3 regions of the Sporosarcina sp. OR05 genome follow, and region 3 is predicted to be linked to each of the others. Evidence: riboswitches for the same ligand, from Rfam matches in the RefSeq annotation. Region 3 holds a riboswitch; each other region holds the start of a gene.
What was found. Region 3 has a riboswitch for cobalamin ahead of NRI27_RS11780 (ABC transporter substrate-binding protein). Riboswitches for the same ligand answer to the same signal wherever they lie in the genome.
Positions count from the first base shown of each region.

Region 1 (7,942 bases), on a different contig from region 3:
TGCACCTAACGTATCCGAATCATTCAATCCAATTTCAAGTGCTTTCTCATAAAAAGGTACTGCTTCCGCTTCCTTACCGAGCACATCAAAACTCCAAGCGCATTGGTAATTCAATTCCGCGTTATTCGGATCATTTACTACTAGTTTAAGAAGCAATTCATTGGATTCCTGCAATTTTCCTTCATCACGGTATTGAAGTGCTCTTTTAACGTTATTCATTCATCACACTTCCTTTACTTCTTCTGCCGAATAGTTACCCTTCTATTATTGGCAAGTAGGGAATCACTTGGTCATCCACAATTCCCATAGAAAGCTCATCAAAATGCGTTGTGGTCATTTCAAGAAGGGCGAATTGATCATCTTTAATCATAGTTTTTAATTCCCTAAAGTCAGTCCAAGCTTGCAAGTAATCTTGTTTAGAAATAATTCGAGTATTTAATGCTGCATCTAGTTCTTCTTGATCTTTCTCTATTATTTCACCTGTTGGCAAGACAATTAAATCTAAATATAAGTCATCCATCCAGGGACCGTTCACACTACAATAGCCATTTTTTTTGCAAATATCGATATACCATTGGACGATTTGATTTTCTGCATTAAAGACAGTCGTTACAGAATAGCGCTTACCTTCAGGGAAATGTTGCAACCAACTGTATCCCTTATCCGCAATACAAACAGTCCTCTCTTTATAAGTCATGTTGAGAGGTTCAACCACTTCGCACATTGTAAATAAACTAATATACCCCGTAAATTGTGGAGTGGTCCTATACGTTTCTGTATACCTTTTCTTCCTAATACGCTTCCAATCGTACCGACTTCCATATTTTCGTTTCAGCAAGCATTTTCCACCTTTCTAGCTTGGCCGTTGACTATAAGGATGTAATTGACCAACAATCCGATCTTCAATTGGCGCTAACATTTGCTGGATGACGCCATCTACTATTTCTTCATGCGTCAGCCATCTGGAGTTTCCGGTTTCCATCACGAATCCTAAAAATACCTTTTCATAATTACAATTAAGTGGAATGCGTATTTCTTCATCATCAAAATACCTTCTGCTCCCTTTAACATGAATCAGTCGAAAGGTATCTTCCTGTTCATTCAATTCACAAATCCTTTCAAGTGCTTGATAATTCGGCGTCCAACTGACGATTACACTAAAGGGTCCCCGATTCTTTATGGCATCTATTACTTTTGTGAAAATTGTATCCGTATTGTAATCCGCTTGAATAGGATAGATTGAATGAGGTGGACAATCCTCTATTAGCTGGTCTAATTTACAAATAGTCCTGCCAATAACTGAAACGATGTATCCTTCTTTCGCTAAATAGCGGCTTACGCCAGCTAACATTCCAGTCCCACCGATAACTAGTACATGCTGTTGACTCAATAGACTTTTTCCTCCTGTTGAGTACCTTTGTTCATCTCTATATAATTCTTAGCTAGATAGTATGCGCTTACCGAAAACAATTGCGTAATTTGTCTCTCTCGAATCATCTTTTCAACACTTTCAAAAGGATACCTTTTTACATCTATTACTTCCGTTTCATCCAAGTCTTGCTCAAACGCATAGTAAGCATCTTTGATTAAAAAGGTTATTACTTTATTCGTCTGCGTCGCTGGATTCACCAGGAATTCCCCTAATAGAATAGGTTGTTGCATAGAAACATATCCTGTCTCTTCGCGCAACTCACGTACAATTCCTTCCGCATACGTTTCCCCTTCTTCAACTTTGCCTGCAGGGATTTCCAAGAATATATCTCCACCAGGATGACGGTATTGCTCGACGAGAATGATGTCATTTTCCTTCGTTAGGACGATTGCATTTACCCAATCTGCATATTCGTTCACATAATAATCTTGAATGATCGTTCCGTCCGGCATTTGGCACGTATCTCTCCGTAAATTACCAAATGGTGATTGATAGACGTTCTCCGAGTTTAATACTTCCCATTTCTTCAACGTAATTCCCCCATTTACAACTTATGTACGTTACCTTTTGTTATCCATTTCTCCACAACCTCATTGAAAAGTTGAGGTTGTGCGACTGGAAAACCATGTCCCATATTTGGAATAAAGAGTTCTTTGCAGTTTACATAGTGTTCGACGATTTGTTTGACCGATTTCTTTAGTATTCTCGTCTCTCTTTCACCAACTGTCACTAAAATTCTCACTGTACTATTAGATCGATTTTCTGGAAGTGCATATGACATGTTTTCCTTTAACATTTGGATAAGCGTTGATGGTTTCAGTTTCACACTGTCTTCATAGTATTTTTCGAAGTATTCTCCATCCATATAAAGCTGCTTCGCTTGAACTTTCGCAAATGATCGGCTTTTGACCAACGGAAAAGTTAGTAGGATTGTCGGGGCAATTAATGGTAATACATATTTCATCGGAATGACTGTCGCACTGTTGATAACTGCTGACGTAATAAGAGTCGGCGCAAGATCAATCATCTCTAAACAGATTTGAGCACCAATTGAAAAGCCAATAATATGTATGTCCTTGCCAGCTCCCTTTTCTTTGATTAAGTCAATCATCTCTTCTGCATTTCCCCGAATTGAAAATTCTTCTTCATTCCTTCTAACTCCATGTCCTTGAAGGGTTGGTACGATACAATGGTAGTGACTGAAATCGTCAATTTGCTTATCCCACATCCACCCCCCTACACCTCCCCCGTGCAAAAAGAGCAGGAGAGGTGCGTTTTCATTACCATATTCTTCAAAGTGCATCACTTCATTCATTCCTTATCATCAAAATTTAAAATGTGCGTCGTTTCTGAAGCGGAATCATCGAACGAAAAACCACATGCACGATAAAATGCGTCTGCTTTCGCTGATTCTGTCCGAACGGTAATCTCTTTAAAGTGCTTCTTGGCATGATTGATGATCGCGTTTTGAAGCAACGTACCGACACCCTGACGTCGATATGCTTGTAACACATAAAATCTCCGTAATCGAGCTACCTCGTGATTTTCTGAAAAAGGAGATTGATTGATGCCTCCGATAGCGACGACTTCACCTGTATTGTTTTGAACACAAAACAGCCCTTCCCCTCGTTCGTCGAATGTATTTGAACTGTCTTCATAATCGTTCACTAAACGAGTAACAAAACGATATCCTTCATCTTCGCTTTCTTTCACAAGCCTTGAAATATCAATCGTGCGCAAGTTCTCAATCTGTTGAACGACATAATTCATAGACTTCCCCCCTCAATTTTCTCACCTATCTCTACATTCTACAAAGTCTGTCAAAAAGCCTGCTTATTCTAGTAAAACAGTATAAGTAAGCCGAATCCCTCCTGACGGATTCGGCATTACATTAAAACGAATAGTCAACGCGCATCGTCGCTGTAATGACTAACTGTCCTTTCTCAATGGGTGTTGTTGATTTTTCTGCGGCGACAGAATAATACGGAGTAGGACTTACACGATTCACTTCCTCTACAATTCTTATTGGCTGAGGAGGAACGGCCAGTTGCATAGAATTTGCGATAGTTTGGGCTTTCGTCTGTGCATCTTGCAAAGCAGCTACAATGGCTTCTTGTTCATACATTGATGGATCTTCGACGCTGAATTGGATGCTTGAAACACGATTTGCACCGTTCGCAACCGCTGTATCGTTGACAATGCCAACTTGATCAATATTCGTTAATTTCACAGAAATGGCGTTGTTTACTTCATATCCTCTAAATACTTGTTCCCCGTCGACGTAATCATATTTTGGATAGATCGTATATGAAACGGTTTGTATATTCGCTCGAGGAATGCCTAGTTGTACGAACGATTGGATCACTTGATTTATGATTGCGGCATTTTCTTCTTGTGCCACACGGACTTGCTCGTCTACAGTACGCACTTCAAATTGAATGGTTGCTACATCTGGTTCAACAGCAACCTGCCCATTACCGACGACTGTTATCTTCCTTACCGGTTGGCGAAAAACGTTCTGGTAATACAACGAACTTCTCCCTTCTTCATTCAGTTTCTTTACTCTATGCCAAATGAGTAGGTGCTAGTAAAAGATATTTCCATTCTAGTAAGCGTTTACAACCTAGCAACCTGTACCTATCAGTCCTCTAGCAATGCTACTAAATCCGAATCTTTAGTTGACAGATATTTTTTACTATGCTAACTTTAGGCATCACTACTAATCTAATAGCTATGGAAATAGGTGGTCTGATTTTGGTCAGATCTTAAATGGGAAGCCGGTGCTCAATCCGGCGCGGTCCCGCCACTGTAACGGCATATTGCCGAAGCCAGATACCAGCCTATTTGAACAACGCTGCTAACCTACGGTGAATGGGGAGGTGTTAGACGATACGCAAATGAATTGCGTGCTTTTTAAGCATGCATTTACCCGAAAATCGGGATACACGTACATTTCTAACATTCCGTAGAAATGTATTTTTTTATGCACAAAAATCCAAAATTGAAGGAGACGAGACAGATGACAGTAATTAGTAGTACAATCGGCTATCCGTATATCGGTGAAAACCGTGAGTGGAAGAGAGCGTTAGAATCATTCTGGGCAGGCAAAACAAGTGAAGAACAATTGTTGCAGGTAACAAAAGACATTCGTCTTTCCCGTTTACAAAAACAAAAAGAGAGCGGCATTGACCTCATCCCCGTTGGCGACTTCACGCTCTATGATCGTGTGTTGGATACAGCAGTTATGTTCGGAATGATTCCTGAACGTTATGGCTGGAATGGCGGGCAAGTTCCTTTATCTACATATTTCTCAATGGCACGTGGCAATGCGTCTACAGTTGCGTGCGAAATGACAAAATGGTTCGATACAAACTATCACTACATCGTCCCTGAATATGAGGGTCGCAAACTGGCTGTAACCGAAAACAAGCCCCTCATCGAATACCGTGAAGCAAAACAAGAGCTTGGCATTGAAGGAAAGCCGGTACTCATTGGACCGTATACATTCCTGAAGCTTTCTAAAGGTTATGAGACAAAAGATATTCCAGCTTTCTTACTTCAATTACTACCACTCTACGAAAAAGTACTTGTAGAATTGCAAGCGGAAGGAGTCGAGTGGATTCAATTGGATGAGCCGATCCTTTCCACTACTATTACACAGGATGAAATGAAAACCGTTCATGAAATCTATTCACAACTTCAAAAAGCGGTCACACAAAGTAAATTATTCATCCAAACGTATTTCGATTCAGTTGAATGGTACGAAGAGACAATTGCCCTTCCGGTTGATGGGATTGGCTTGGATTTTGTACACGGATTGAAAAACAATCAAAAGAGTCTAGAGGCGCATGGCTTCCCTGCTGATAAAGTATTTGGAGCAGGCGTGATTGACGGTCGAAACATTTGGCGCGCAAACTTGCAAAACAAATTGGCGTTATTAGATACACTTCAGCAACATGTGTCAGTTGAAAATTTATGGATTCAACCTTCTTGTAGCTTACAACACGTTCCTGTGACAATTGCATCCGAGCAAAAATTGGACTCGACCATTAAAACGGCACTTGCTTTCGCAGATGAAAAAATTGTTGAAGTAGCAACTCTTGTGAAAGCTGTTCGCGAAGGAGCCGACACTATTGTTCATGAACTTCGTGAAAGTGTTGAAGCATGTGAACAGCTTGCTCAATTACCCGCTCGCAATCGCCAAGATGTTTTGCAAGCCGTCAACAACATCGGTAACGTACCAAGTAAACGCCCTACACCATTTGCAGAGCGTCGTGTAAAACAAGAAGATGCATTTAACTTACCTTTATTGCCGACAACTACTATTGGAAGTTTTCCTCAAACACCTGAAGTACGTGCAACGCGTACGAAATGGCGCAAAGGTGAAATTACGGAGCAACAGTATGGTGATTTCGTATTCGATGAAATTAAACAATGGGTCGACATCCAAGAAAAGATTGGCCTAGACGTATTTGTACACGGTGAATTTGAACGGACAGATATGGTCGAGTACTTCGGCGAAAAGTTGGACGGCTATGTATTTACAGAAAAAGCTTGGGTCGTTTCCTATGGATCCCGTTGTGTAAAACCGCCAATCATTTATGGAGATATTGCATTTGTCGAACCAATGACTGTCAAAGAATCGGTCTATGCGCAATCTCTTACGGACAAGCCGATGAAAGGGATGCTGACAGGCCCTGTTACGATGTTGAACTGGTCATTTGTACGTGACGATCTTTCCCTTAAAGATGTGACGTACCAAATCGCTCTTGCCCTACAAAAAGAAATTGAAGCGCTAGAAGCAGAAGGTATTCATATGATTCAAGTCGATGAGCCTGCACTACGAGAAGGTTTACCGTTGAAGAAGGACGAATGGAATGAATACTTGGATTGGGCTGTAAATGCTTTCCGTATTTCCACTGCTACCGTCCAAGATACGACGCAAATCCATACCCATATGTGCTATTGTGATTTCAATCATTTCATCGATTCCATCAGTGCACTAGATGCTGACGTCATTTCCATTGAAACGTCAAGAAGCCATGGAGAACTTGTGCATGCATTTAACACGTTCCATTATGACAAAGGAATTGGATTAGGCGTTTACGATATTCACAGCCCGCGTGTCCCATCTGTAGAAGAAATGGTGGAAATCATTGAAAAAGGACTAGAAGTTCTGGACGTGAAACAGTTCTGGATTAACCCTGACTGCGGCTTAAAAACAAGGAAAAAAGAAGAAACAGTCGCTTCGTTAGAAAACATGCTTACAGCAACGAAAAAAGTTCGTGAACAACTCACTGCAGTAAGTTCAAACTAAAAAAAGTGCTCCTTCTCTCACATTTGAAGAGAAGGAGCACTGGTTTATAAAAATAATCACCAAAAATCACCAATAAAGCGAATCAAGGGTCTTACTAACCACACAAGCAGTCTAAATGGAAGAAAGAGTAGTTCTGGGATGAAAAACAATACATCTAACAGAAAATCCGAAAACCGATAACGTTCATTTTGCTCTTTACGAACGGTCCTTCTTCTCATGCACCCATCCTCCACACTTCATTATTAGATCGGTAATGTGACAGCAACCATTAACAAAAACAGAATCGCAATATAATTAACCGAATACATGAACATGACATATGCCCATTTATCATCGTCTTTTGTAAAGAAACCTCGAATGGATACAGCAAGGAAACCGATGTTCAAGATCGTTGCAAGGATGATAAACACCATACCTAATGAACCTAAGTAAAATGGCAACGGCAGTAAGCACGCAATATAGACAAACATTTGGCGCTTCGTCATCTTAAATCCGCGGACAACCGGCAACATGGCAACATTCGCAGCTTTGTACTCATTGTATTTTCTCATTGCAATCGCGAATGTATGCGGCATTTGCCAAATGAACAAAATCATAAACAGCATGATTGGGACAATATGATAAGCCGGTGCAATCGCCGCCCACCCAATCATTGGCGTAACTGCTCCTGAAACACTTCCAATAACCGTATTCAAAGTGTATTTACGCTTTGTCCACATCGTATACATCACTACATACGTAAACCATCCAATGAATCCATATACTGCTGCTTCAAACGTGGTGAACAGTAACATGATGAGACCAACTGCAGACATTGTAATTCCGATTCCTAATACAGTTCTTAATGAGAAATGCCCGGTAACAGTTGGACGTTGTTGCGTACGTTTCATCACTGTGTCGATATCAACGTCATACCAATTATTCAAAACGAGTGCCCCGCCCATAAGGATGGTACTCCCGATTATCGTTAGCCAAAACAGCTTACTGTTAGCGAACAATGATCCACCCGTGAAGTGAAGTGCAAGCCAAAATCCCACAAATACCGGTAGCGCATTGGCAAGTAGGACGGGTGCTTTAAATAGTGATTTCAAATCTGCAATGAGTGTGCTTGATCGCTCATTCTCAAGCGCAGGACTTTTTTCGTTAAAAGTAATATCCATTTCTTTCGTCATCTATATACGCTCCTTAGAGGT
Region 1 covers NZ_JANKJL010000002.1:83,019-90,960, reverse strand. Annotated here, with positions in the region: gene NRI27_RS04710 (tetratricopeptide repeat protein) at 1-219, opposite strand, end outside; gene NRI27_RS04705 (ribonuclease FAU-1 family protein) at 254-838, opposite strand; gene NRI27_RS04700 (Rossmann-fold NAD(P)-binding domain-containing protein) at 854-1,390, opposite strand; gene NRI27_RS04695 (NUDIX hydrolase) at 1,387-1,962, opposite strand; gene NRI27_RS04690 (alpha/beta fold hydrolase) at 1,977-2,747, opposite strand; gene NRI27_RS04685 (GNAT family N-acetyltransferase) at 2,744-3,202, opposite strand; gene NRI27_RS04680 (SIMPL domain-containing protein) at 3,324-3,962, opposite strand; cobalamin riboswitch at 4,157-4,290, shown strand; gene metE (5-methyltetrahydropteroyltriglutamate--homocysteine S-methyltransferase) at 4,452-6,749, shown strand; gene NRI27_RS04670 (hypothetical protein) at 6,806-6,967, opposite strand; gene cyoE (heme o synthase) at 6,992-7,921, opposite strand.
Region 1: it holds a riboswitch for cobalamin, as region 3 does, so the genes downstream of both, metE (5-methyltetrahydropteroyltriglutamate--homocysteine S-methyltransferase) here and NRI27_RS11780 (ABC transporter substrate-binding protein) in region 3, are expected to answer to the same signal.

Region 2 (7,942 bases), on a different contig from region 3:
CGCGTCGATTGCAATGAGTATTTACGCACTCATTTACATCATGTTCTGCTTCTTGACAGTAGGGTATTACCGTAAAACAGTGAAAGCAGCTTTTTGAGGGGTGGAATGATTTGTGGGCGGTGATAAGGTTTCTTGCAACGATAGGGGAGAGTGGCTGGAATCCATGTAACCGGAAAACTAGATGGGCGAAAAGAGGATTGTAGGAAATTTCCTGAAAACAAGAGAATCGGTGATAAAGTACTCTGAATCGGTGATAAAGTGCTCTGAATCGGTGATAACGAGGCTCAAATCGGTGATAACGGTCGCCAAACCGGTGATAACGGGAAAAAGCCGATTGAGCCCAACGAGATTTGTAGGAAATTCCCTGAAAGCACGCGAATCGGTGGTAAAGTGTCTAGAATCGGTGGTAACATGGCTCAAATCGGTGGTAAAGTCGCTTGAATCGGTGGTAACTTGCTGAGAAACGGTGGTAATCACCAGCGAATCGGTGGTAACGGGAATATGCCTTCACCATGCTGTATTACTTAGAGAGAAACTGACTGGAAAAGTGCGAATCGGTGATAAAGTGACGAGAATCGGTGATAACTGCTCGAGAACAGGTGATAAAGTGCTCCGAATCGGTGATAACGACTCGAGAACCGGTGATAACCACCTCCGAACCGGTGATAACGGAGGAATACAGCTACAACCATGCAACCTATCGTAAAAGGAAACTATCTGTTAACTCCATCCCGCAATAACGACAACTCCTTCGTTCCCGCACAATATATAGAAATCATCTCAAAACGTCGTGTCCGTGTGACTCGGCGTTTTAGGCTTTTATTTGAAAAAAGGTATTTTTTATGTAGATAGGGTAAAGACGAAGGAGATGTGATAAATTTATTGCTTAAGGAGTGATGACGATGAAAGTGTTGGAATGGCTAGTTGGACCGGCCAATGATTTTTTGTGGACGTACATATTGATCGGGCTTTTATTAGCGGGCGGTTTGTATTTTACGTTCCGAACGAAGTTTGTGCAATTTCGTCTGTTCCGGGAAATGTTCCGGCTCATCGTGGAGAAGAAGGGGAGCGATGATGGCGTATCTGCGTTCCAGGCATTCACGATTAGTGCGGCGTCTCGGGTAGGAACCGGAAACGTGACGGGGGTTGCGTTGGCAATCGGAATTGGTGGTCCTGGCGCTGTATTTTGGATGTGGGTCATAGCGTTGATTGGTATGGCGACTGCGTTTGTAGAGAGTACGCTTGCGCAAGTGTATAAAGTGAAGGATGGCGACACATTCCGTGGGGGTCCTGCCTATTATATGGAAAAGGCGTTAGGTTTCCGCAAGTTAGGTATTGTTTTTGCTATCTTATTGACGCTTTGTTTTGGATTCATCTTTAACGCTGTGCAGTCGAATACGATTAGTCAGTCGTTTCATGATGTGTTTAATCTTCCTTTTTGGGCTGTTGGATTAGCGCTCGTTCTGTTGACGGCTGTCATTATTTTTGGTGGCGTTAAGCGGATTGTGAAAGTGACACAATCGATCGTACCGGTTATGGCGACGTTTTATATTTTAATTGCACTCTTTGTTGTACTAATGAATTTTAGTGAAATTCCTGCAATGATTGCATTGATTTTTGAGCATGCATTCGGGATTAAGGAAATGGCAGGTGGCGGTGTCGGAGCAGCGTTAATGCAAGGTGTCCGTCGTGGTTTATTTTCCAATGAAGCAGGGATGGGTAGTGTGCCGAACGCAGCGGCAACTGCAAACGTTTCACACCCGGCGAAGCAGGGACTTGTGCAAAGTTTAGGCGTGTTCTTTGATACGATCATTGTTTGTTCTGCGACTGCCTTCATTATTATTCTTGCAGGTCTTTACGATAAAGGTGAAGAAAGTGGCATCATTTTGACGCAAGCTTCTATGGAAGTGCACGTCGGATCTTGGGCACCATACTTCATAGCGATCGCTATTATGTTCTTTGCATTTAGCTCCATTATTGGAAACTATTACTATGGTGAAACGAATATTGAATTCATCAATGCGCATAAGTCGTGGATGGTAGTGTACCGAGTAGCGGTTCTCGGCATGGTCATGTTTGGTGCATTGGCGAAAGTGGATATCGTTTGGAGTATGGCGGATTTATTCATGGGCATAATGGCGATTTTAAACTTAGTTGTCATTCTGTTGCTTGGGAAAGTCGCTTTTAAAGTGTTGGATGATTTTTCTACGCAACGCAATCAAGGAAAGGATCCCGTATTTAAAGCAAGTTCAGTGCCTGGGTTAAAAGGCGCGGACTGTTGGGAAGATAAACACGAACTGTGACGCAAATAAAACCGATCGCTCCCTCTACCAAAGACGGGACGATCGGTTTTTCCTTTTTACATTTCTTGAGGTGCTTGCATGCCTAACAGTCGCATTGCTTCCGTCAGCACAATGGTCACACTATGGATGAGTGCAGTACGATAAGGAAGTTGGGCTGTATCGGAGAGCACTTTTACATTTCCGTAGAACGAATTGAATGCTTGTGCGAGATCGACGGCATATTTTGCAATAATGGAGGGATCTAATTCGTCCGTTGCACGCTTGACGACTTGCGGGAATTGCTCAAGCAACTTAATCGTTTCCCATTCGTAGTCATTCACTTCAGTCACTTCGAATGAATCAACCATACCTGCTTTTCGCAAAACGGAGTGCGCGCGGGCATTCGTATATTGAATATACGGTCCGGTTTCACCTTCGACTTGCAACATCGACTCCAAGTTGAATTCGATATCGTGTTTGCGGTGTTGTTTCAAGTCGCTGAATAAAATTGCCCCGACCCCGACAGCTTCTGCCACTTCGGATTGATTGGCAAGTGTCGGATTTTTCTCTTCAATCGTCCGTTGAGCCAGCTCAATCGCTTCTGTCAGTACTTGTTCTAGCAAAACAATTTTTCCTTTACGCGTGGACATTTTCTTTCCACCTTGTAAAATAAGCCCGAACGGTACGTGGTGCATCTCTTCTCCCCATGCATAGCCCATCTTACTGAGCACGTGCTTCACTTGAGTGAAATGCAAACTTTGTTCATTCCCCACAACGTATATGGATTTGACGAAATCATACGTGTTGTTACGATCGATTGCTGCGGCCAAGTCGCGTGTCGCGTACAACGTAGCCCCGTCTGATTTTTTGATTAAACAAGGCGGCATCGTCTCGCCGAGGTCGACAACTTGCGCACCGTCAGATTCAACTAATAAACCCTTTTCTTCGAGTTCTTCTACGACAGGCAGCATTTTATCATTGTAGTACGCTTCTCCGTTATACGAATCGAACTCCACACCTAGCAAGTCGTAAATACGTTGAAATTCCTTCAGCGATTCCGTTTTGAACCATTTCCATAACGCAAGCGCATCGGCATCGCCGTCTTCCAATGCTTTAAAAGCAGCACGGCCTTCGTCATTCAAAGAAGCGTCCTGCTCCGCTTCTTCATGGAACCGGATGTACAGCTTCAACAATGTTTCAATAGGTGCTTGGCGGACGTCTTGCTCATTGCCCCATTTCCGATAAGCCGTTAGCAACTTTCCAAATTGGGTACCCCAGTCACCGATATAGTTGATCTTTACAGGTTTAAACCCGCTTTTCTCCAGCAATAAAGCAATGGAATTCCCAATGACCGTAGACCGTAAATGCCCCATGGAAAAAGGCTTCGCGATATTTGGTGAAGAAAGATCGATTGTTACGACGCCGTCATTGCCTTCATTCGAAGACCCGAAAGTGGAACCTTGCGTGACAATCGTATGCAAAATGTCGTTTGAAACACCATTTCGGTCCAAAAATATATTTACATACCCATTGACGGCTTCTACTTTGCGAATGGAAGGGTGCTGTATAGAAGCAGCGATTTCTTCTGCAATCATTGCAGGTGATTTTCGAAGGACCTTTGCAAATGGGAAGCAAGGCAACGCGAAGTCACCTAGATGTGCATAAGCAGGACGCTCCAACGCATGCTCTTCCAACGGGATCGGACTGACAGACTGTAAAATTTCCAAAATCACATTTTTCATTTCCTAAACTCCTTTTTAGGCATAATAAAAAGCCTCCATCTCAAACGATTGAGACGAAAGCTTGTTCCGCGGTACCACTCAAATTGCCTGCAATCCAGGCCACTTTCTCCTAACGGCGAGACACCGGCTTCTCCTACTGAACTCAGAAAAGCATCTTCGAAGTGCGCTTCACGATCTCCCCTCACCAGGCTCCCACCCCCCCCAGCTCGCTACAGAAATAAAAGACCGTTACTCTCTTCATCATCGATATTGTATCTGAATGTACCAAAATGGAAGTGTAATGTCAATAGGCACTGCGAGTAGATGGATTCAAATGAAAATTATTCCTTTACGAAAAAAGAAAATGCGAAGATTGCTTCTCCCTTAATCTCTCCATTCCATCGAAGGATGGCGGAAAAATAGTATCTCCCCGGTTCCTGAGGGCCTTTGAAAGTGTGGCTGCCATTGTTCTCATCTAGGGTTTCAACTGTTGTTTCTTCGCCTTTAAAATGTTGGATAATCTCCAGTTCATCTATATACCATTTTGCATCGGGGGTGTTAAAACTCGAGTTTAGCTTCATGATTACAAGTTCATCCTCTTGCTGAACAATCATCGCAGGATAGCCTTTCACTAACTCTTCTGGATCATGAGGTTGGAGGTTATTGCATTCCTTTCCTTCTTCTTCCCAACACCCGTCCGAATCGGTGGTAACTGCTCATGAACCGGTGAGAACGGGAAAACTCCCTATTATTAAGCACAATCTCCTTTAATCCCCTCGCCGCTCGACAATTTCCGAGCCGACCATTTACCCATAATAAAACTCCCAAATCTCCACCAAAAAAATAGGTCAAATCCACCTTATTATTTTCATACATGTTCTTTGCTTCAAAAGTAACTTCTACAAAATTCAACAAAAAATATACGTTCCCCTTATGAATCGATTCGTTACGACTATTCCTCATTTACAATTTCTGTTTCTATTAATCATCTTCCCTAAAATCCTACTGCCCTTTTGAAAGTTTGAAATTCAATTATAACTTTTTAGCTATTTACGATTAGAACACAACATGTTAGGGTAGTTAAAGAGAAAAGAACACTATATATAGTATTTGCGATGAAATGGTACCAAGTTCGGTTTAATAGGGAATCCGCTAGTCGGAGCTGTCCCCGCAACTGTGAACGTAGACGACCGCCTCATGACCACTGTGACAAGCACGTTGCGGGAAGGGGAGACGGAAGGATGAAACGTCAGCCAGTAGACCTGCCATTCATCGTCGAGCGACACTTTCTTCGGGGGTTGAGAAGTGGAAGTGAATCCGTGTAATGCTTATATGTAAGCATTGTTCCGATTTGTTTCTACAACTTACAACAAAGCGATGACTCCTTGGGAAGGTTGACTCATGGCTTTTTTTATTTTTAATTAACACTTAAATTCTTTAATTCCCGGCAACGCCGGTAACTAGTATAGAAGGAGCGGGATTATTTTGACAATCATGCGTGAACAGACAAGCGGAGCTGATCTGCTGGACAAGCTGCAAGCCGAATTCGGAACGGAGAAATTACAACCATTACTGCTAGCGAGCGAACGTTGGAACGAGCGTCATCCGGAAGCGAGCCGTTCGGAATGGGCGAAAGCGATGATTCTGGAGTGCTTGAGCAATATTGATGAGGCGTCTTCTTATTGGACATTCGTCGCGGCACGCATTTATTTAGATGATGTGTATGCACGCCAAACACAAGCGCGTGGTGTCGAAGTGTATACAGATTTCGCGAAAAATGTCGAAAAACTGGTGCAACAAGGTTTGTACACACCTGTACTGACAGAAAAATATTCACATGATGAGTTGAATGAGCTCGGTCGTTTCCTTGAACCGGAGCGGGACAAGCTATTTACATATATCGGGCTAAAGACACTGATGGATCGCTATGCGGCAGTGAATTTTGATAAACAACCGGTCGAGTTGCCACAAGAACGTTGGATGATTATTGCCATGACGTTAATGCAAAACGAAACGGACAATCGTCTAGGGAAAATTGCTGAAGCGTACTGGGCGATGAGCAATTTGTACATGACCGTTGCAACACCTACTTTGTCGAATGCCGGAAAGCCGCATGGTCAGCTATCAAGCTGTTTCATCGACACGGTTGATGATTCCTTACAAGGTATTTATGACAGCAACACGGACATTGCCAATTTGTCGAAATATGGCGGTGGAATCGGTGTATATATGGGGAAAGTCCGTTCACGTGGGTCCTCCATCCGTGGGTTCAAAGGAGCATCCAGTGGTGTGCTTCCGTGGATTAAACAACTGAACAATACTGCAGTTAGTGTCGATCAGCTTGGCCAACGCCAAGGTGCGATCGCAGTGTATCTTGACGTGTGGCATAAAGACATTTTCACATTCCTTGACCTGAAACTGAACAACGGGGATGACCGTCTGCGTGCGCATGATATTTTTACAGGCGTTTGTATGCCGGATATTTTCATGGAGCAAGTCGAAGCGCGTGCCGAGTGGCATTTATTCGACCCGCACGAAGTCCGTACAGTGATGGGGTATTCGCTCGAAGATTTCTATGATGAGTCAAAAGGGCAAGGCAGTTTCCGTGAAAAATATGAGGAATGTGTAAACCATCCTTCATTGACGAAAGAGACAGTTCCTGCGATTGAAATTATGAAACGCATCATGCGAAGCCAATTGGAAACAGGGACGCCATTCATGTTTTATCGTGATGAAGTAAACCGGGCGAACCCGAACAAACATGAAGGTATGGTGTACTCAAGTAACCTCTGTTCAGAAATCATGCAAAACATGAGTGCGACGCAATTTGAGTCCGTAACGCTTGAAGATGATATTGTCGTCACACGTTCAAAGCCAGGCGATTTCGTTGTTTGTAACTTGTCTTCAGTTAACCTTGGACGTGCTGTACCGGCTGACGTTTTGGAAAGATTGATCACGATACAAGTGCGCATGCTTGATAATGTCATTGATTTGAATAAAATCCCGGTTGTCCAAGCGCAACGGACGAATTCCCGTTACCGTGGAATCGGACTTGGAACATTCGGTTGGCACCATTTGTTAGCATTGAAAAATATTCAATGGGAATCCGATGAAGCAGTGGCGTACGCGGATGAACTCTATGAAAAAATCGCCTTCTTGACGATTAAAGCTTCAATGGAATTGGCGAGTGAAAAAGGGGCTTATCCATTGTTTGAAGGCTCTGATTGGCACACTGGTTCTTATTTCGAGAGACGCGATTACCAATCGGAAGAATGGCAGGAGCTACGTGCGAATGTCGCAGCAAACGGGATTCGAAACGGCTATCTGATGGCGGTTGCGCCGAATAGCTCAACTTCGGTCATCGCAGGTTCAACAGCTTCCATCGACCCGATTTTCAAGCCGTTTTATCACGAGGAGAAAAAGGATTACAAGTTACCGGTCATTGCACCAGATTTGGACCACAACACGTACGATGTGTACCGCCGCTCCGCGTATATTGTGGACCAACGTTGGTCGATTAAGCAGAATGCGGCTCGACAACGTCATGTCGACCAATCCATTTCGTTTAACGTGTATGTGCCGAACAACATCCGTGCGTCCGTCTTGCTCGATTTGCATATGCAAGCTTGGAAGTCCGGCATGAAAACGACCTATTATACACGTTCGACGGCTTCCGACATTGAGGAGTGCGAATGGTGTCATTCCTAATTGCGTATGCTTCGTGGAGCGGCAATACGCAAGAAGTGGCGGAACTAGTAGAGGAAACGTTGCTGCGTGAAGGAATGGATGTGACTGTGCATCGGATTGGTTTAGGGCCTGTACCAGATCCCCGCCAATTCGATGCGATGATCGTCGGTTCATTCACATGGGATAAAGGGGCGACGCCGGACGAAGTGAAAGATTTTGTCTTGGACGTCGGATATAAGCCGGACAATGTAT
Region 2 covers NZ_JANKJL010000008.1:106,025-113,966, forward strand. Annotated here, with positions in the region: gene NRI27_RS12690 (ABC transporter permease) at 1-97, shown strand, start outside; gene NRI27_RS12695 (alanine/glycine:cation symporter family protein) at 903-2,303, shown strand; gene argS (arginine--tRNA ligase) at 2,360-4,024, opposite strand; T-box leader at 4,071-4,277, opposite strand; gene NRI27_RS12705 (hypothetical protein) at 4,345-4,635, opposite strand; cobalamin riboswitch at 5,108-5,287, shown strand; gene NRI27_RS12710 (ribonucleoside-diphosphate reductase subunit alpha) at 5,498-7,711, shown strand; gene NRI27_RS12715 (flavodoxin) at 7,696-7,942, shown strand, end outside.
Region 2: it holds a riboswitch for cobalamin, as region 3 does, so the genes downstream of both, NRI27_RS12710 (ribonucleoside-diphosphate reductase subunit alpha) here and NRI27_RS11780 (ABC transporter substrate-binding protein) in region 3, are expected to answer to the same signal.

Region 3 (7,942 bases):
ATACGTGCTTGCATTTCCTTGTCGACAGCTCGTCCTGAAGCTATGTAGACGAGCCGTCCCCCTGCAACACGCGCGCTTGCAACGAGCTGCCTTTCCGCAAACGCGCTTTTCCCACTCCGCACGCCACCGCTGATGAATGTCAACTGCCCACGCACGCAATCCCCTCCGTTTCTATGTATGGCGTGTTTTTATATGTATTTGCAAATTCTAGCCTTGCTTACTAGTAGAGCATCTTTTTCAGTAGTAAAACGCCGCATACTTCGTGAGATTGCGGCATAACTTTCGCAAATTCCGCATATTGGCATGAAACTCCGCATAACTCTGCAGATTGCCGCATACTTGCCCAGAACTCCGCATAACTCTGCAAAACTCCGCATAACTAGACGAATCGCCGCATATCCCGTTTACAATTTCAAACCCTTTATTGGTTAAGAGCATTGCTAGCGCGACGCATGCCTTCCAATGTTGACTACTTCCCGCGAATCTATTTTATTGCAAAACCAATCAGATATTTGAAGAGCATCGTTTTCTGTTTGTAGGATAGCCGCATAGTTTTGTAAAACGGCGCATAGTTGCCCAGAACTCCGCATATCTCTGCAAAACGCGGCATACTTGCCCAGAACTCCGCATAACTAGACGAATCGCGGCATACTTACCCAAAACGCCGCATAACTAGAGTAATCGCCGCATATCCCGCTCACAATTTACAAACCCCTTATTGGTGAAGAGCATTGCTAGCGCGAAATGAGTGCAGGCAAACTCAACAATTACCCGCGGTTCCGAACAAACCAATCTGTTAGTTCGCGTTGCAATAACGCCATATCCGTTGCACGTTTCATGCCTACTCTTAGCCAGCGTCCATCCATACCGTGGAAGTTTTCAGAGTGGCGGAGGACGATGCCGTGAGTGAGCAGATCTTTATAGAGTTTGCGTGCATCTAGTCCTGCTGCCGGTTTGAAGGAGAGAAAGTTTGCTTGTGCGTCAGTGACGGTGCAGGCGTGTTGTTCCAAAAATTTCTGTAGGTGTTGCCGTTGTTCAGCGGCATGCTCGATCGCTCGCATTCGATATGCTGCTTCGTGCAGGCATTGTGCGCCGATTGTAGCGGCGATGCCGTTGACGTTCCAATGGGGGGCGATTGCTTGTAACGCCTTAATCACATCCGGGTTTGCGATGGCGTACCCAAGGCGAATGCCTGGGATGGCGTACATTTTCGTCATGGAGCGGACGACAATGACGTGCGGGAAATCTTGCACGTTCGGGATGAATGATTTCCCTTCATCTACGAAGTCGATGAACGCTTCGTCGAGGACGACTTCACAGTTAGCCTCCCCTGCTTGCACAATGATCGATAGAAGTTCTTCACGGGACGGCATGATGCCTGTCGGGTTGTTCGGCGTGCAAAGGTACAACGCAGCCGCGGTTGGAAGTTGGTGCAAAATGTCCACTACGGGCAGTTTGAAACCGTCTTGTTCTGTAGCGAAAACACGTATCGGTTCTACGCCTTTTGCCCGCAACGTCGCTTCGTATTCGGAGAATGTCGGATGGACGACGATTGCCCGTTTGCCGCGGTATCGTTCAGCTAAGAGCGATAAGAGCTCTGCTGCACCGTTTCCTGCGATGACAGCAGCAGGAGAAACGTGATGGTACGCTGCCACTTCCGACAAGAACGGTTCGCCGGATGGATCAGGATAGGTAGGAATCGTCGACAAGAGCGCCGGCCACATCTCGAGCACGTTTTTCGGCGGTCCTTCCGGATTGCAGTTTTCACTGAAATCAACGGTTCGCTCAGGTGGCTTAATGCCTAATCGCTTATAGACATGGTGCGGGTTTGCGCCGTGTTTAGGTAATTGCATGTATGATCACTCCAATGGCTGTCAGTAACATCCAACATACAAACGATACAATGTGCATGTGGACGATGGTCGATTGGATATCGGGTGCGGTGAGCTGCCGGTGGCCAGGACCAATTTGAGGGCGTTCAGAAACGACGCCTCGATATGTACTTTTCCCGCCTAATGTGACGCCGAGTTGCCAAGCAGTTGCTGCTTCCAGATAGCCGCTGTTCGGACTTGGATGGCGTCTTGCATCTTGCCGCCAGCCGGCGAACCGTTGACGGAACGGGATGCCCCCTGCGTTCGGTGTCGTCAGTAAGATGAGCATCCCTGTCATTCTTGCGGGAATGAAATTTAGAATGTCATCGGCACGCGCTGAAAACTTGCCGAATTCATGGTAGCGGTCGTCTTTATACCCAACCATCGAATCGAGTGTGTTAACCGTTTTATACAGCCAGATGCCTGGTGCACCAAACAGGAATGCCCAAAATAATGGCGCTGTCACCCCATCTGATGTGTTTTCTGACACCGTTTCAATGGCTCCGCGGGCAATGTCGCTTTCTTGTAGCGTTGCAGTATCGCGGCCGACAATCCAACTCAGTTTCGTTCGCGCTTCTTGCACATCGCCAGTAATCAAAGGCTTGTACACTTCCGTCGCTGCATCCCGTAAACTTTTCTGGGCAAGACCAATGGCAATAAGGACGGCTTCAACGGCGATGCCTACTGCAATATGCATTTGATAGGCGATTGTAACAATTGCCAGAACGATGCCCGTCACGATAACGATCATCATGAGCAGCAATCCCGCGCCTTTTAGTATGCGGGCACGTCCTTTGTTGAGGACCGCGGTCAGTTTCGTAATTAACGTACCGATCCAACGTATTGGATGTGGCCAGTTCGGGGGGTCCCCAATGAGGCGGTCAAGGAGGAACCCGATCGCGATTGCAACAAAATGGGTTTGGATCATGTGTGCCAACCTTTCGCTTGTTTGTAGGCTTTGATGGCGCGGACGGTGCAATCGTAGACGCCGTGGCCAATTAATTTACCGAGGGGCGTGATGGGGCCCGCATATGGCAACGCCTCACCTTCTTGGGTGGCAGCGACGAGTAGGCTGTCGGTGGATGTGCCGGTTGCGATCGTGCCGGTCAACGGGTCGGTGATTGCTTCGGTTTGGAGCGCTTTCGTTTTCGCTTCGGTCGCTGTAATCATCGCTTGGATGAAGGCTTCTTCGGATAAGTGCCCGTTGACGATGATCCATGTGTTGATGGTACCGATGCGTTCCGGCCGGTCCCGGTAAAGAGCTTGCGACACATCGACTGCGTTGCCGACGCCAGCAGTGACCATGATGAGGACGGTGCCGAAGTCTCCTTTGTATTCACCAACTTCTGCGTGTTCGGTCGTCACCGCGGTCATCATGCCAACGGTTTCTGTCAGGTGGTAGCCACGTTGTTGAAGATAGGCTTCGTTTTCCGCTTTGACATTGTCGATATTGTAGTCGGCGTCGACGTGACGGTTGACGAATGCGCGGTACCAGCCTGTGCCGGCGTTATGGACGGCGGATGAGACAGTTTTTAACGGCTTTTCGGTGCGCAGTCCGACGTGGTCCGCAGAGATGGTAATTTGTTCTTTCTTGACAATGAACGGTTTCGTATCCATTGTATCAGGCAACAACGTCATTTGCGGTTTCGGGAGCTCCGGATGCGGCTGTGTCTTAATGCGCGCGTTGTAGACGGAGCCGATGATCGTCTCTTGAATGACGTCTTGCGGATCACCGATTGCTGAGATAGTCCCTTTGTCCATGAGAAGCAAACGGTCGCAATATAATGATGCGAGGTTGACGTCGTGGAAAACGGAAATGACGGTCACTCCTTTTTCGACGGCATGTTTTCGAATTGTGTCGAGCAATTGCTGCTGGTGTGCAATGTCGAGATGGTTGGTTGGTTCATCCAATAAGAGGATGGGTGCTTGCTGGGCGAGTGCTTGGGCGACGAAAACCCGCTGTTGCTCACCACCTGACAATAGCTCGATCGGCGTATGTTCATAGCGTGTAATGCCTGTGTACGCCATCGCTTCTTGGACGGCTGTTTCATCCGTTTCCGACCAGGTGGAAAAGAGACCGGACTGATGCGGGTACCGGCCAAGGGAGACGGTGTCTTTTACGGTATGGGAAAAGGCGTGCGCATGGAGCTGTGGCAGGACGGCGACTTTCCGTGCAAATTCTTTTTGGGAATAAACCGCAGCGTCTTGCCCGTCGATATGGACGGTGCCTGTCAGTTTCGGCAAAATGCCTGAAATGATTTTGAGCAACGTCGATTTCCCGCTGCCGTTCGGCCCAAGAATACCGAGCACTTCCCCTTTTGCCACTTGGAACGTTACATCGCGAACAACCGGCTCTTTGCCATAGCCGCCCGATACGTTTTTCACTTGCAGCATGTCACATCGCCCCTTTCCTTCTCTGTCTGTAGAAAATATACGCAAACACCGGTGCACCGATAAATGCAGTAATGACGCCGACTGGTAGTTCTGTCGGAGAAATAATTGTGCGGGCGATCAAGTCACAGATGATGAGCAATGATGCACCATTTAAGAATGATAATGTCAGTAAATGACGATGGTCAGACCCCCACATGAGTCTTGTCATATGCGGGACTACGAGGCCGACAAAGCCGATTGTACCGGATACTGCGACAGCGGAACCTGTTAAGATGGAGCCGCCGATAAGGATCATAAATTTTCGTTTTTTAACGTTTACGCCTAAGTGATGGGCACGTTCTTCTCCGAATAGCATCGCATTTAATTCGCGACGGTTCAACCAGAGAATGAAGGAGCCGATGACGACAAACGGTAGGATCATGAGAATGTAATTCCAACCGCGCATGGACACACTTCCGAGAAGCCAGCCGATAATTTGGCGGAGTTCTTCGCCGGTGAGGGCAATCATTAATGAAAGAACTGAGCCTAAGAAGGACCCGAAGATGATGCCTGTCAAAATGATCGTCTCCATTTTCATGGAACGGTCGACGAGACGTGCGAAGCCGATGACGAGAAACATTGTAATTGCTGCGCCGGTCATGCTGAAAAACGGTAAGGTGTATGTGCCCACAATCGGAATGGACAAGCCAAAAAAGAGTGTCATAACCGCACCAACAGAGGCGCCGGATGACACTCCGAGGGTGTATGGATCAGCAAGTGGGTTTTTTAATAAACCTTGGAATGCGGCTCCTGCAATGGCGAGCGAGGCGCCGACTAGTCCAGCTAAGATAACACGTGGCATGCGAATTTTATATAAAATGTTCGTTGCCGTCGTATCGGATGCATCCCAAAATGTGCTGATAGGAATATGTACCGTTCCGATTGAAACACCGAGCCAGACCGCCACGAGTAATGTGGCGGCGGACACGATGTAGGCAATGGTTGCTTTATTCACCAAAAGCCTCTGGATATACTGCTTTCGCTACTTCTTCTAGACCGAGTGCAAGACGTGGACCTGTACGGCTCGTCAAGTTTTCATCGACTTGAATGACTTGGTCTTCTTTTACGGCTGTAATGTCACCGAAGCCATCGCGGTTTTTCACGCTTTCGATAATGTCCGGCACATAACTATACATGACGATAATAACGTCAGGGTTTTGGTTGACGATTTCTTCAGGACTGATCATCACCCAACCTTCTTCAGTGACAACGTTTTCCGCACCGATCATGTCCAAGATTTCTTGCATGAACGTGTTTTTACCCGGTGCATAGATGGAAGGTGCATCGGATGTTTCGATGAATACACGCTTTTTGTTTTCAACTTTTTCTGTTTTCTCGATCACTTCAGCGACTTTCGCTTTCATGTCTTCGATAATTGTTGTCGCTTCTGCTGTTTTTCCAGTCGCTTGACCAATTTGTTCAATCGTTGTGTATGTTTCTTCAAAGTTCGTTGCGTTTTTCACGACAAACACTTGAACGCCCGCATCGCGGATTTGTTGTAAGCCTTCTTCACCAGTGCTCAGACCGGATTCGTGTGCGAAGACAACATCCGGTTGCATCGCTACGATTTTTTCGACGTTAAACTCCATGCCGCCGATTTTTTCTTTTTCCAATGCTTCTTCAGGGTAATTATCATAATCGTTGACGCCAACGATTTCTTCGTTCAAACCAAGGGCAAAAAGGATTTCTGTGTTACTTGGCATCATGGACACAATTGTTTTTGGTGCTTCTTCAAACGTGATTTCATTGCCGACAGCATCTGTCAAGGTGACAGGGAATGCTGCTTCTTCAGACGCTTCTTGTCCGTCTGCTTGCCCGTTTTCAGTTACAGGCGTTTCCTCTTTTTTCGGCTCGTCCGCTGTACCGCATGCCGCAAGCATGAATGTCGCGAGCACGGCCATGAGTAGTAATTGCAAAAACTTCTTCATTGCTCGTTCCTCCTGTTTTGTCCAAACAAAAATCCCCCGTTTGTCAACGGAGGAATGTGCTCAGTAAAAATCCGGTACGACGTTTCTAACTTGCTTGTACCGATTTTCACCAAACCTATCCTCGTAGGGTACGGGTGATTCATGAAGGCAGGTCTCCTGGCTCGTGCGTAACGCTCGCTGCGCCTTCCCGGAACGATTCCAGTGGCACTTGCAGTTTGCTTGCACATACAGTGGCGGGACCGCGTCGGCATTGAACCGACTTCCCTTTTAACCCCGGCGTTGGAAGCGGGGCACCTTCATGTTTGGGTATGTAATTTTCAATTCTGATTCATTATACTATACATTTCGACAATGTCGACAGTCCTATTTTTTTGGTGCCTGCCCCCGAAACAATTGTGAATTGTTTCGGGGACAGGCACCAACACGATTCAAAATATTCGCCCTTCCGTCTCGTTGACGGAAGGGCGAAATGGGGTTACATTTTTTCAGGTGCTGCGACGCCGATGAGTTTGAGGGCGTTGGCGATTGTTGTGCGTGTTGCCGTGATGAGTGCTAGGCGTGCTTCTGATAGATCATGGTTTTCCGGGTCAAGCACTTTTTCCGCATTGTAGAAGCTGTGGAATTCAGCTGCGAGTTCCTGGATATAGACCGTGATCCGATGCGGTGAGCGTAGTCTTGCTGCGTCGCTCACAAGACGTGGGAAGTCCCCGATTTTTTTCAACAGTGACAGTTCTTTTTCCGTTTGTAAAAGCTCGACGTGATCTGTTGAAGCAGCAAGGTTTGCGTCGCCTGCTTGACGCAAGATCGATGAAATCCGTGCATGTGCATATTGTGCATAGTACACCGGGTTTTCGTTTGATTTTGAAATTGCAAGATCTAAATCGAAGTCCATTTGCGCATCGGATGAACGCATCGCGAAGAAATAACGAACGGCATCTAGGCCGACTTCTTCGACGAGTTCACGCAATGTGACCGCTTTGCCGGTACGCTTACTCATTTTAAATTTCTCGCCGTCTTTGTACAGTTGCACCATTTGTGTCACTTCTACTTCAAGCGTGTCGCGGTCGTAGCCTAATGCTTCGATCGCTGCTTTCATACGTGGAATGTAGCCATGGTGGTCTGCTCCCCAAATGTTAATCAGCTTATCGAATCCACGACGCAGCTTGTCTTCGTGGTAAGCAATGTCCGGCGTTAAGTACGTGTAGGAGCCGTCGTTTTTAATAAGCACGCGGTCTTTGTCATCCCCGAAAGTTGTGGAGCGGAACCAAGTCGCCCCGTCTTCTTCATACACATGCCCGTTTGCACGCAATTTGTCGAGTGCAACTCCGATTTTCCCATCTGTATAAAGGGATGTCTCAGAGAACCAGTTGTCAAAAGGTACACGGAAGTCTTCAAGGTCCTTTTTCAACTTCCCTAATTCATAATCCAAGCCGTATTTGCGGAAAAAGTCTTGCCGTTCTTGTTCTCCAACATGGACATATTTGTCTCCGAATTCTTCCGCCAATTTCTTCCCAATGTCAATGATGTCTTGCCCGTGGTAGCCGTCTTCAGGCATGTCTTTGTCCATTCCAAGTGCTTGGAAGTAACGCGCTTCCACTGACATCGCCAAGTTGTTCACTTGGTTCCCTGCATCGTTAATGTAATATTCACGTGAGACGTCAAAGCCTGCAAAATCCAAAATGTTGCACAATGAATCCCCGATAGATGCTC
Region 3 covers NZ_JANKJL010000007.1:75,997-83,938, forward strand. Annotated here, with positions in the region: gene NRI27_RS11755 (bifunctional adenosylcobinamide kinase/adenosylcobinamide-phosphate guanylyltransferase) at 1-155, opposite strand, end outside; gene cobD (threonine-phosphate decarboxylase CobD) at 768-1,853, opposite strand; gene cbiB (adenosylcobinamide-phosphate synthase CbiB) at 1,840-2,799, opposite strand; gene NRI27_RS11770 (adenosylcobinamide amidohydrolase) at 2,796-4,265, opposite strand; gene NRI27_RS11775 (FecCD family ABC transporter permease) at 4,267-5,259, opposite strand; gene NRI27_RS11780 (ABC transporter substrate-binding protein) at 5,252-6,232, opposite strand; cobalamin riboswitch at 6,362-6,545, opposite strand; gene argS (arginine--tRNA ligase) at 6,708-7,942, opposite strand, start outside.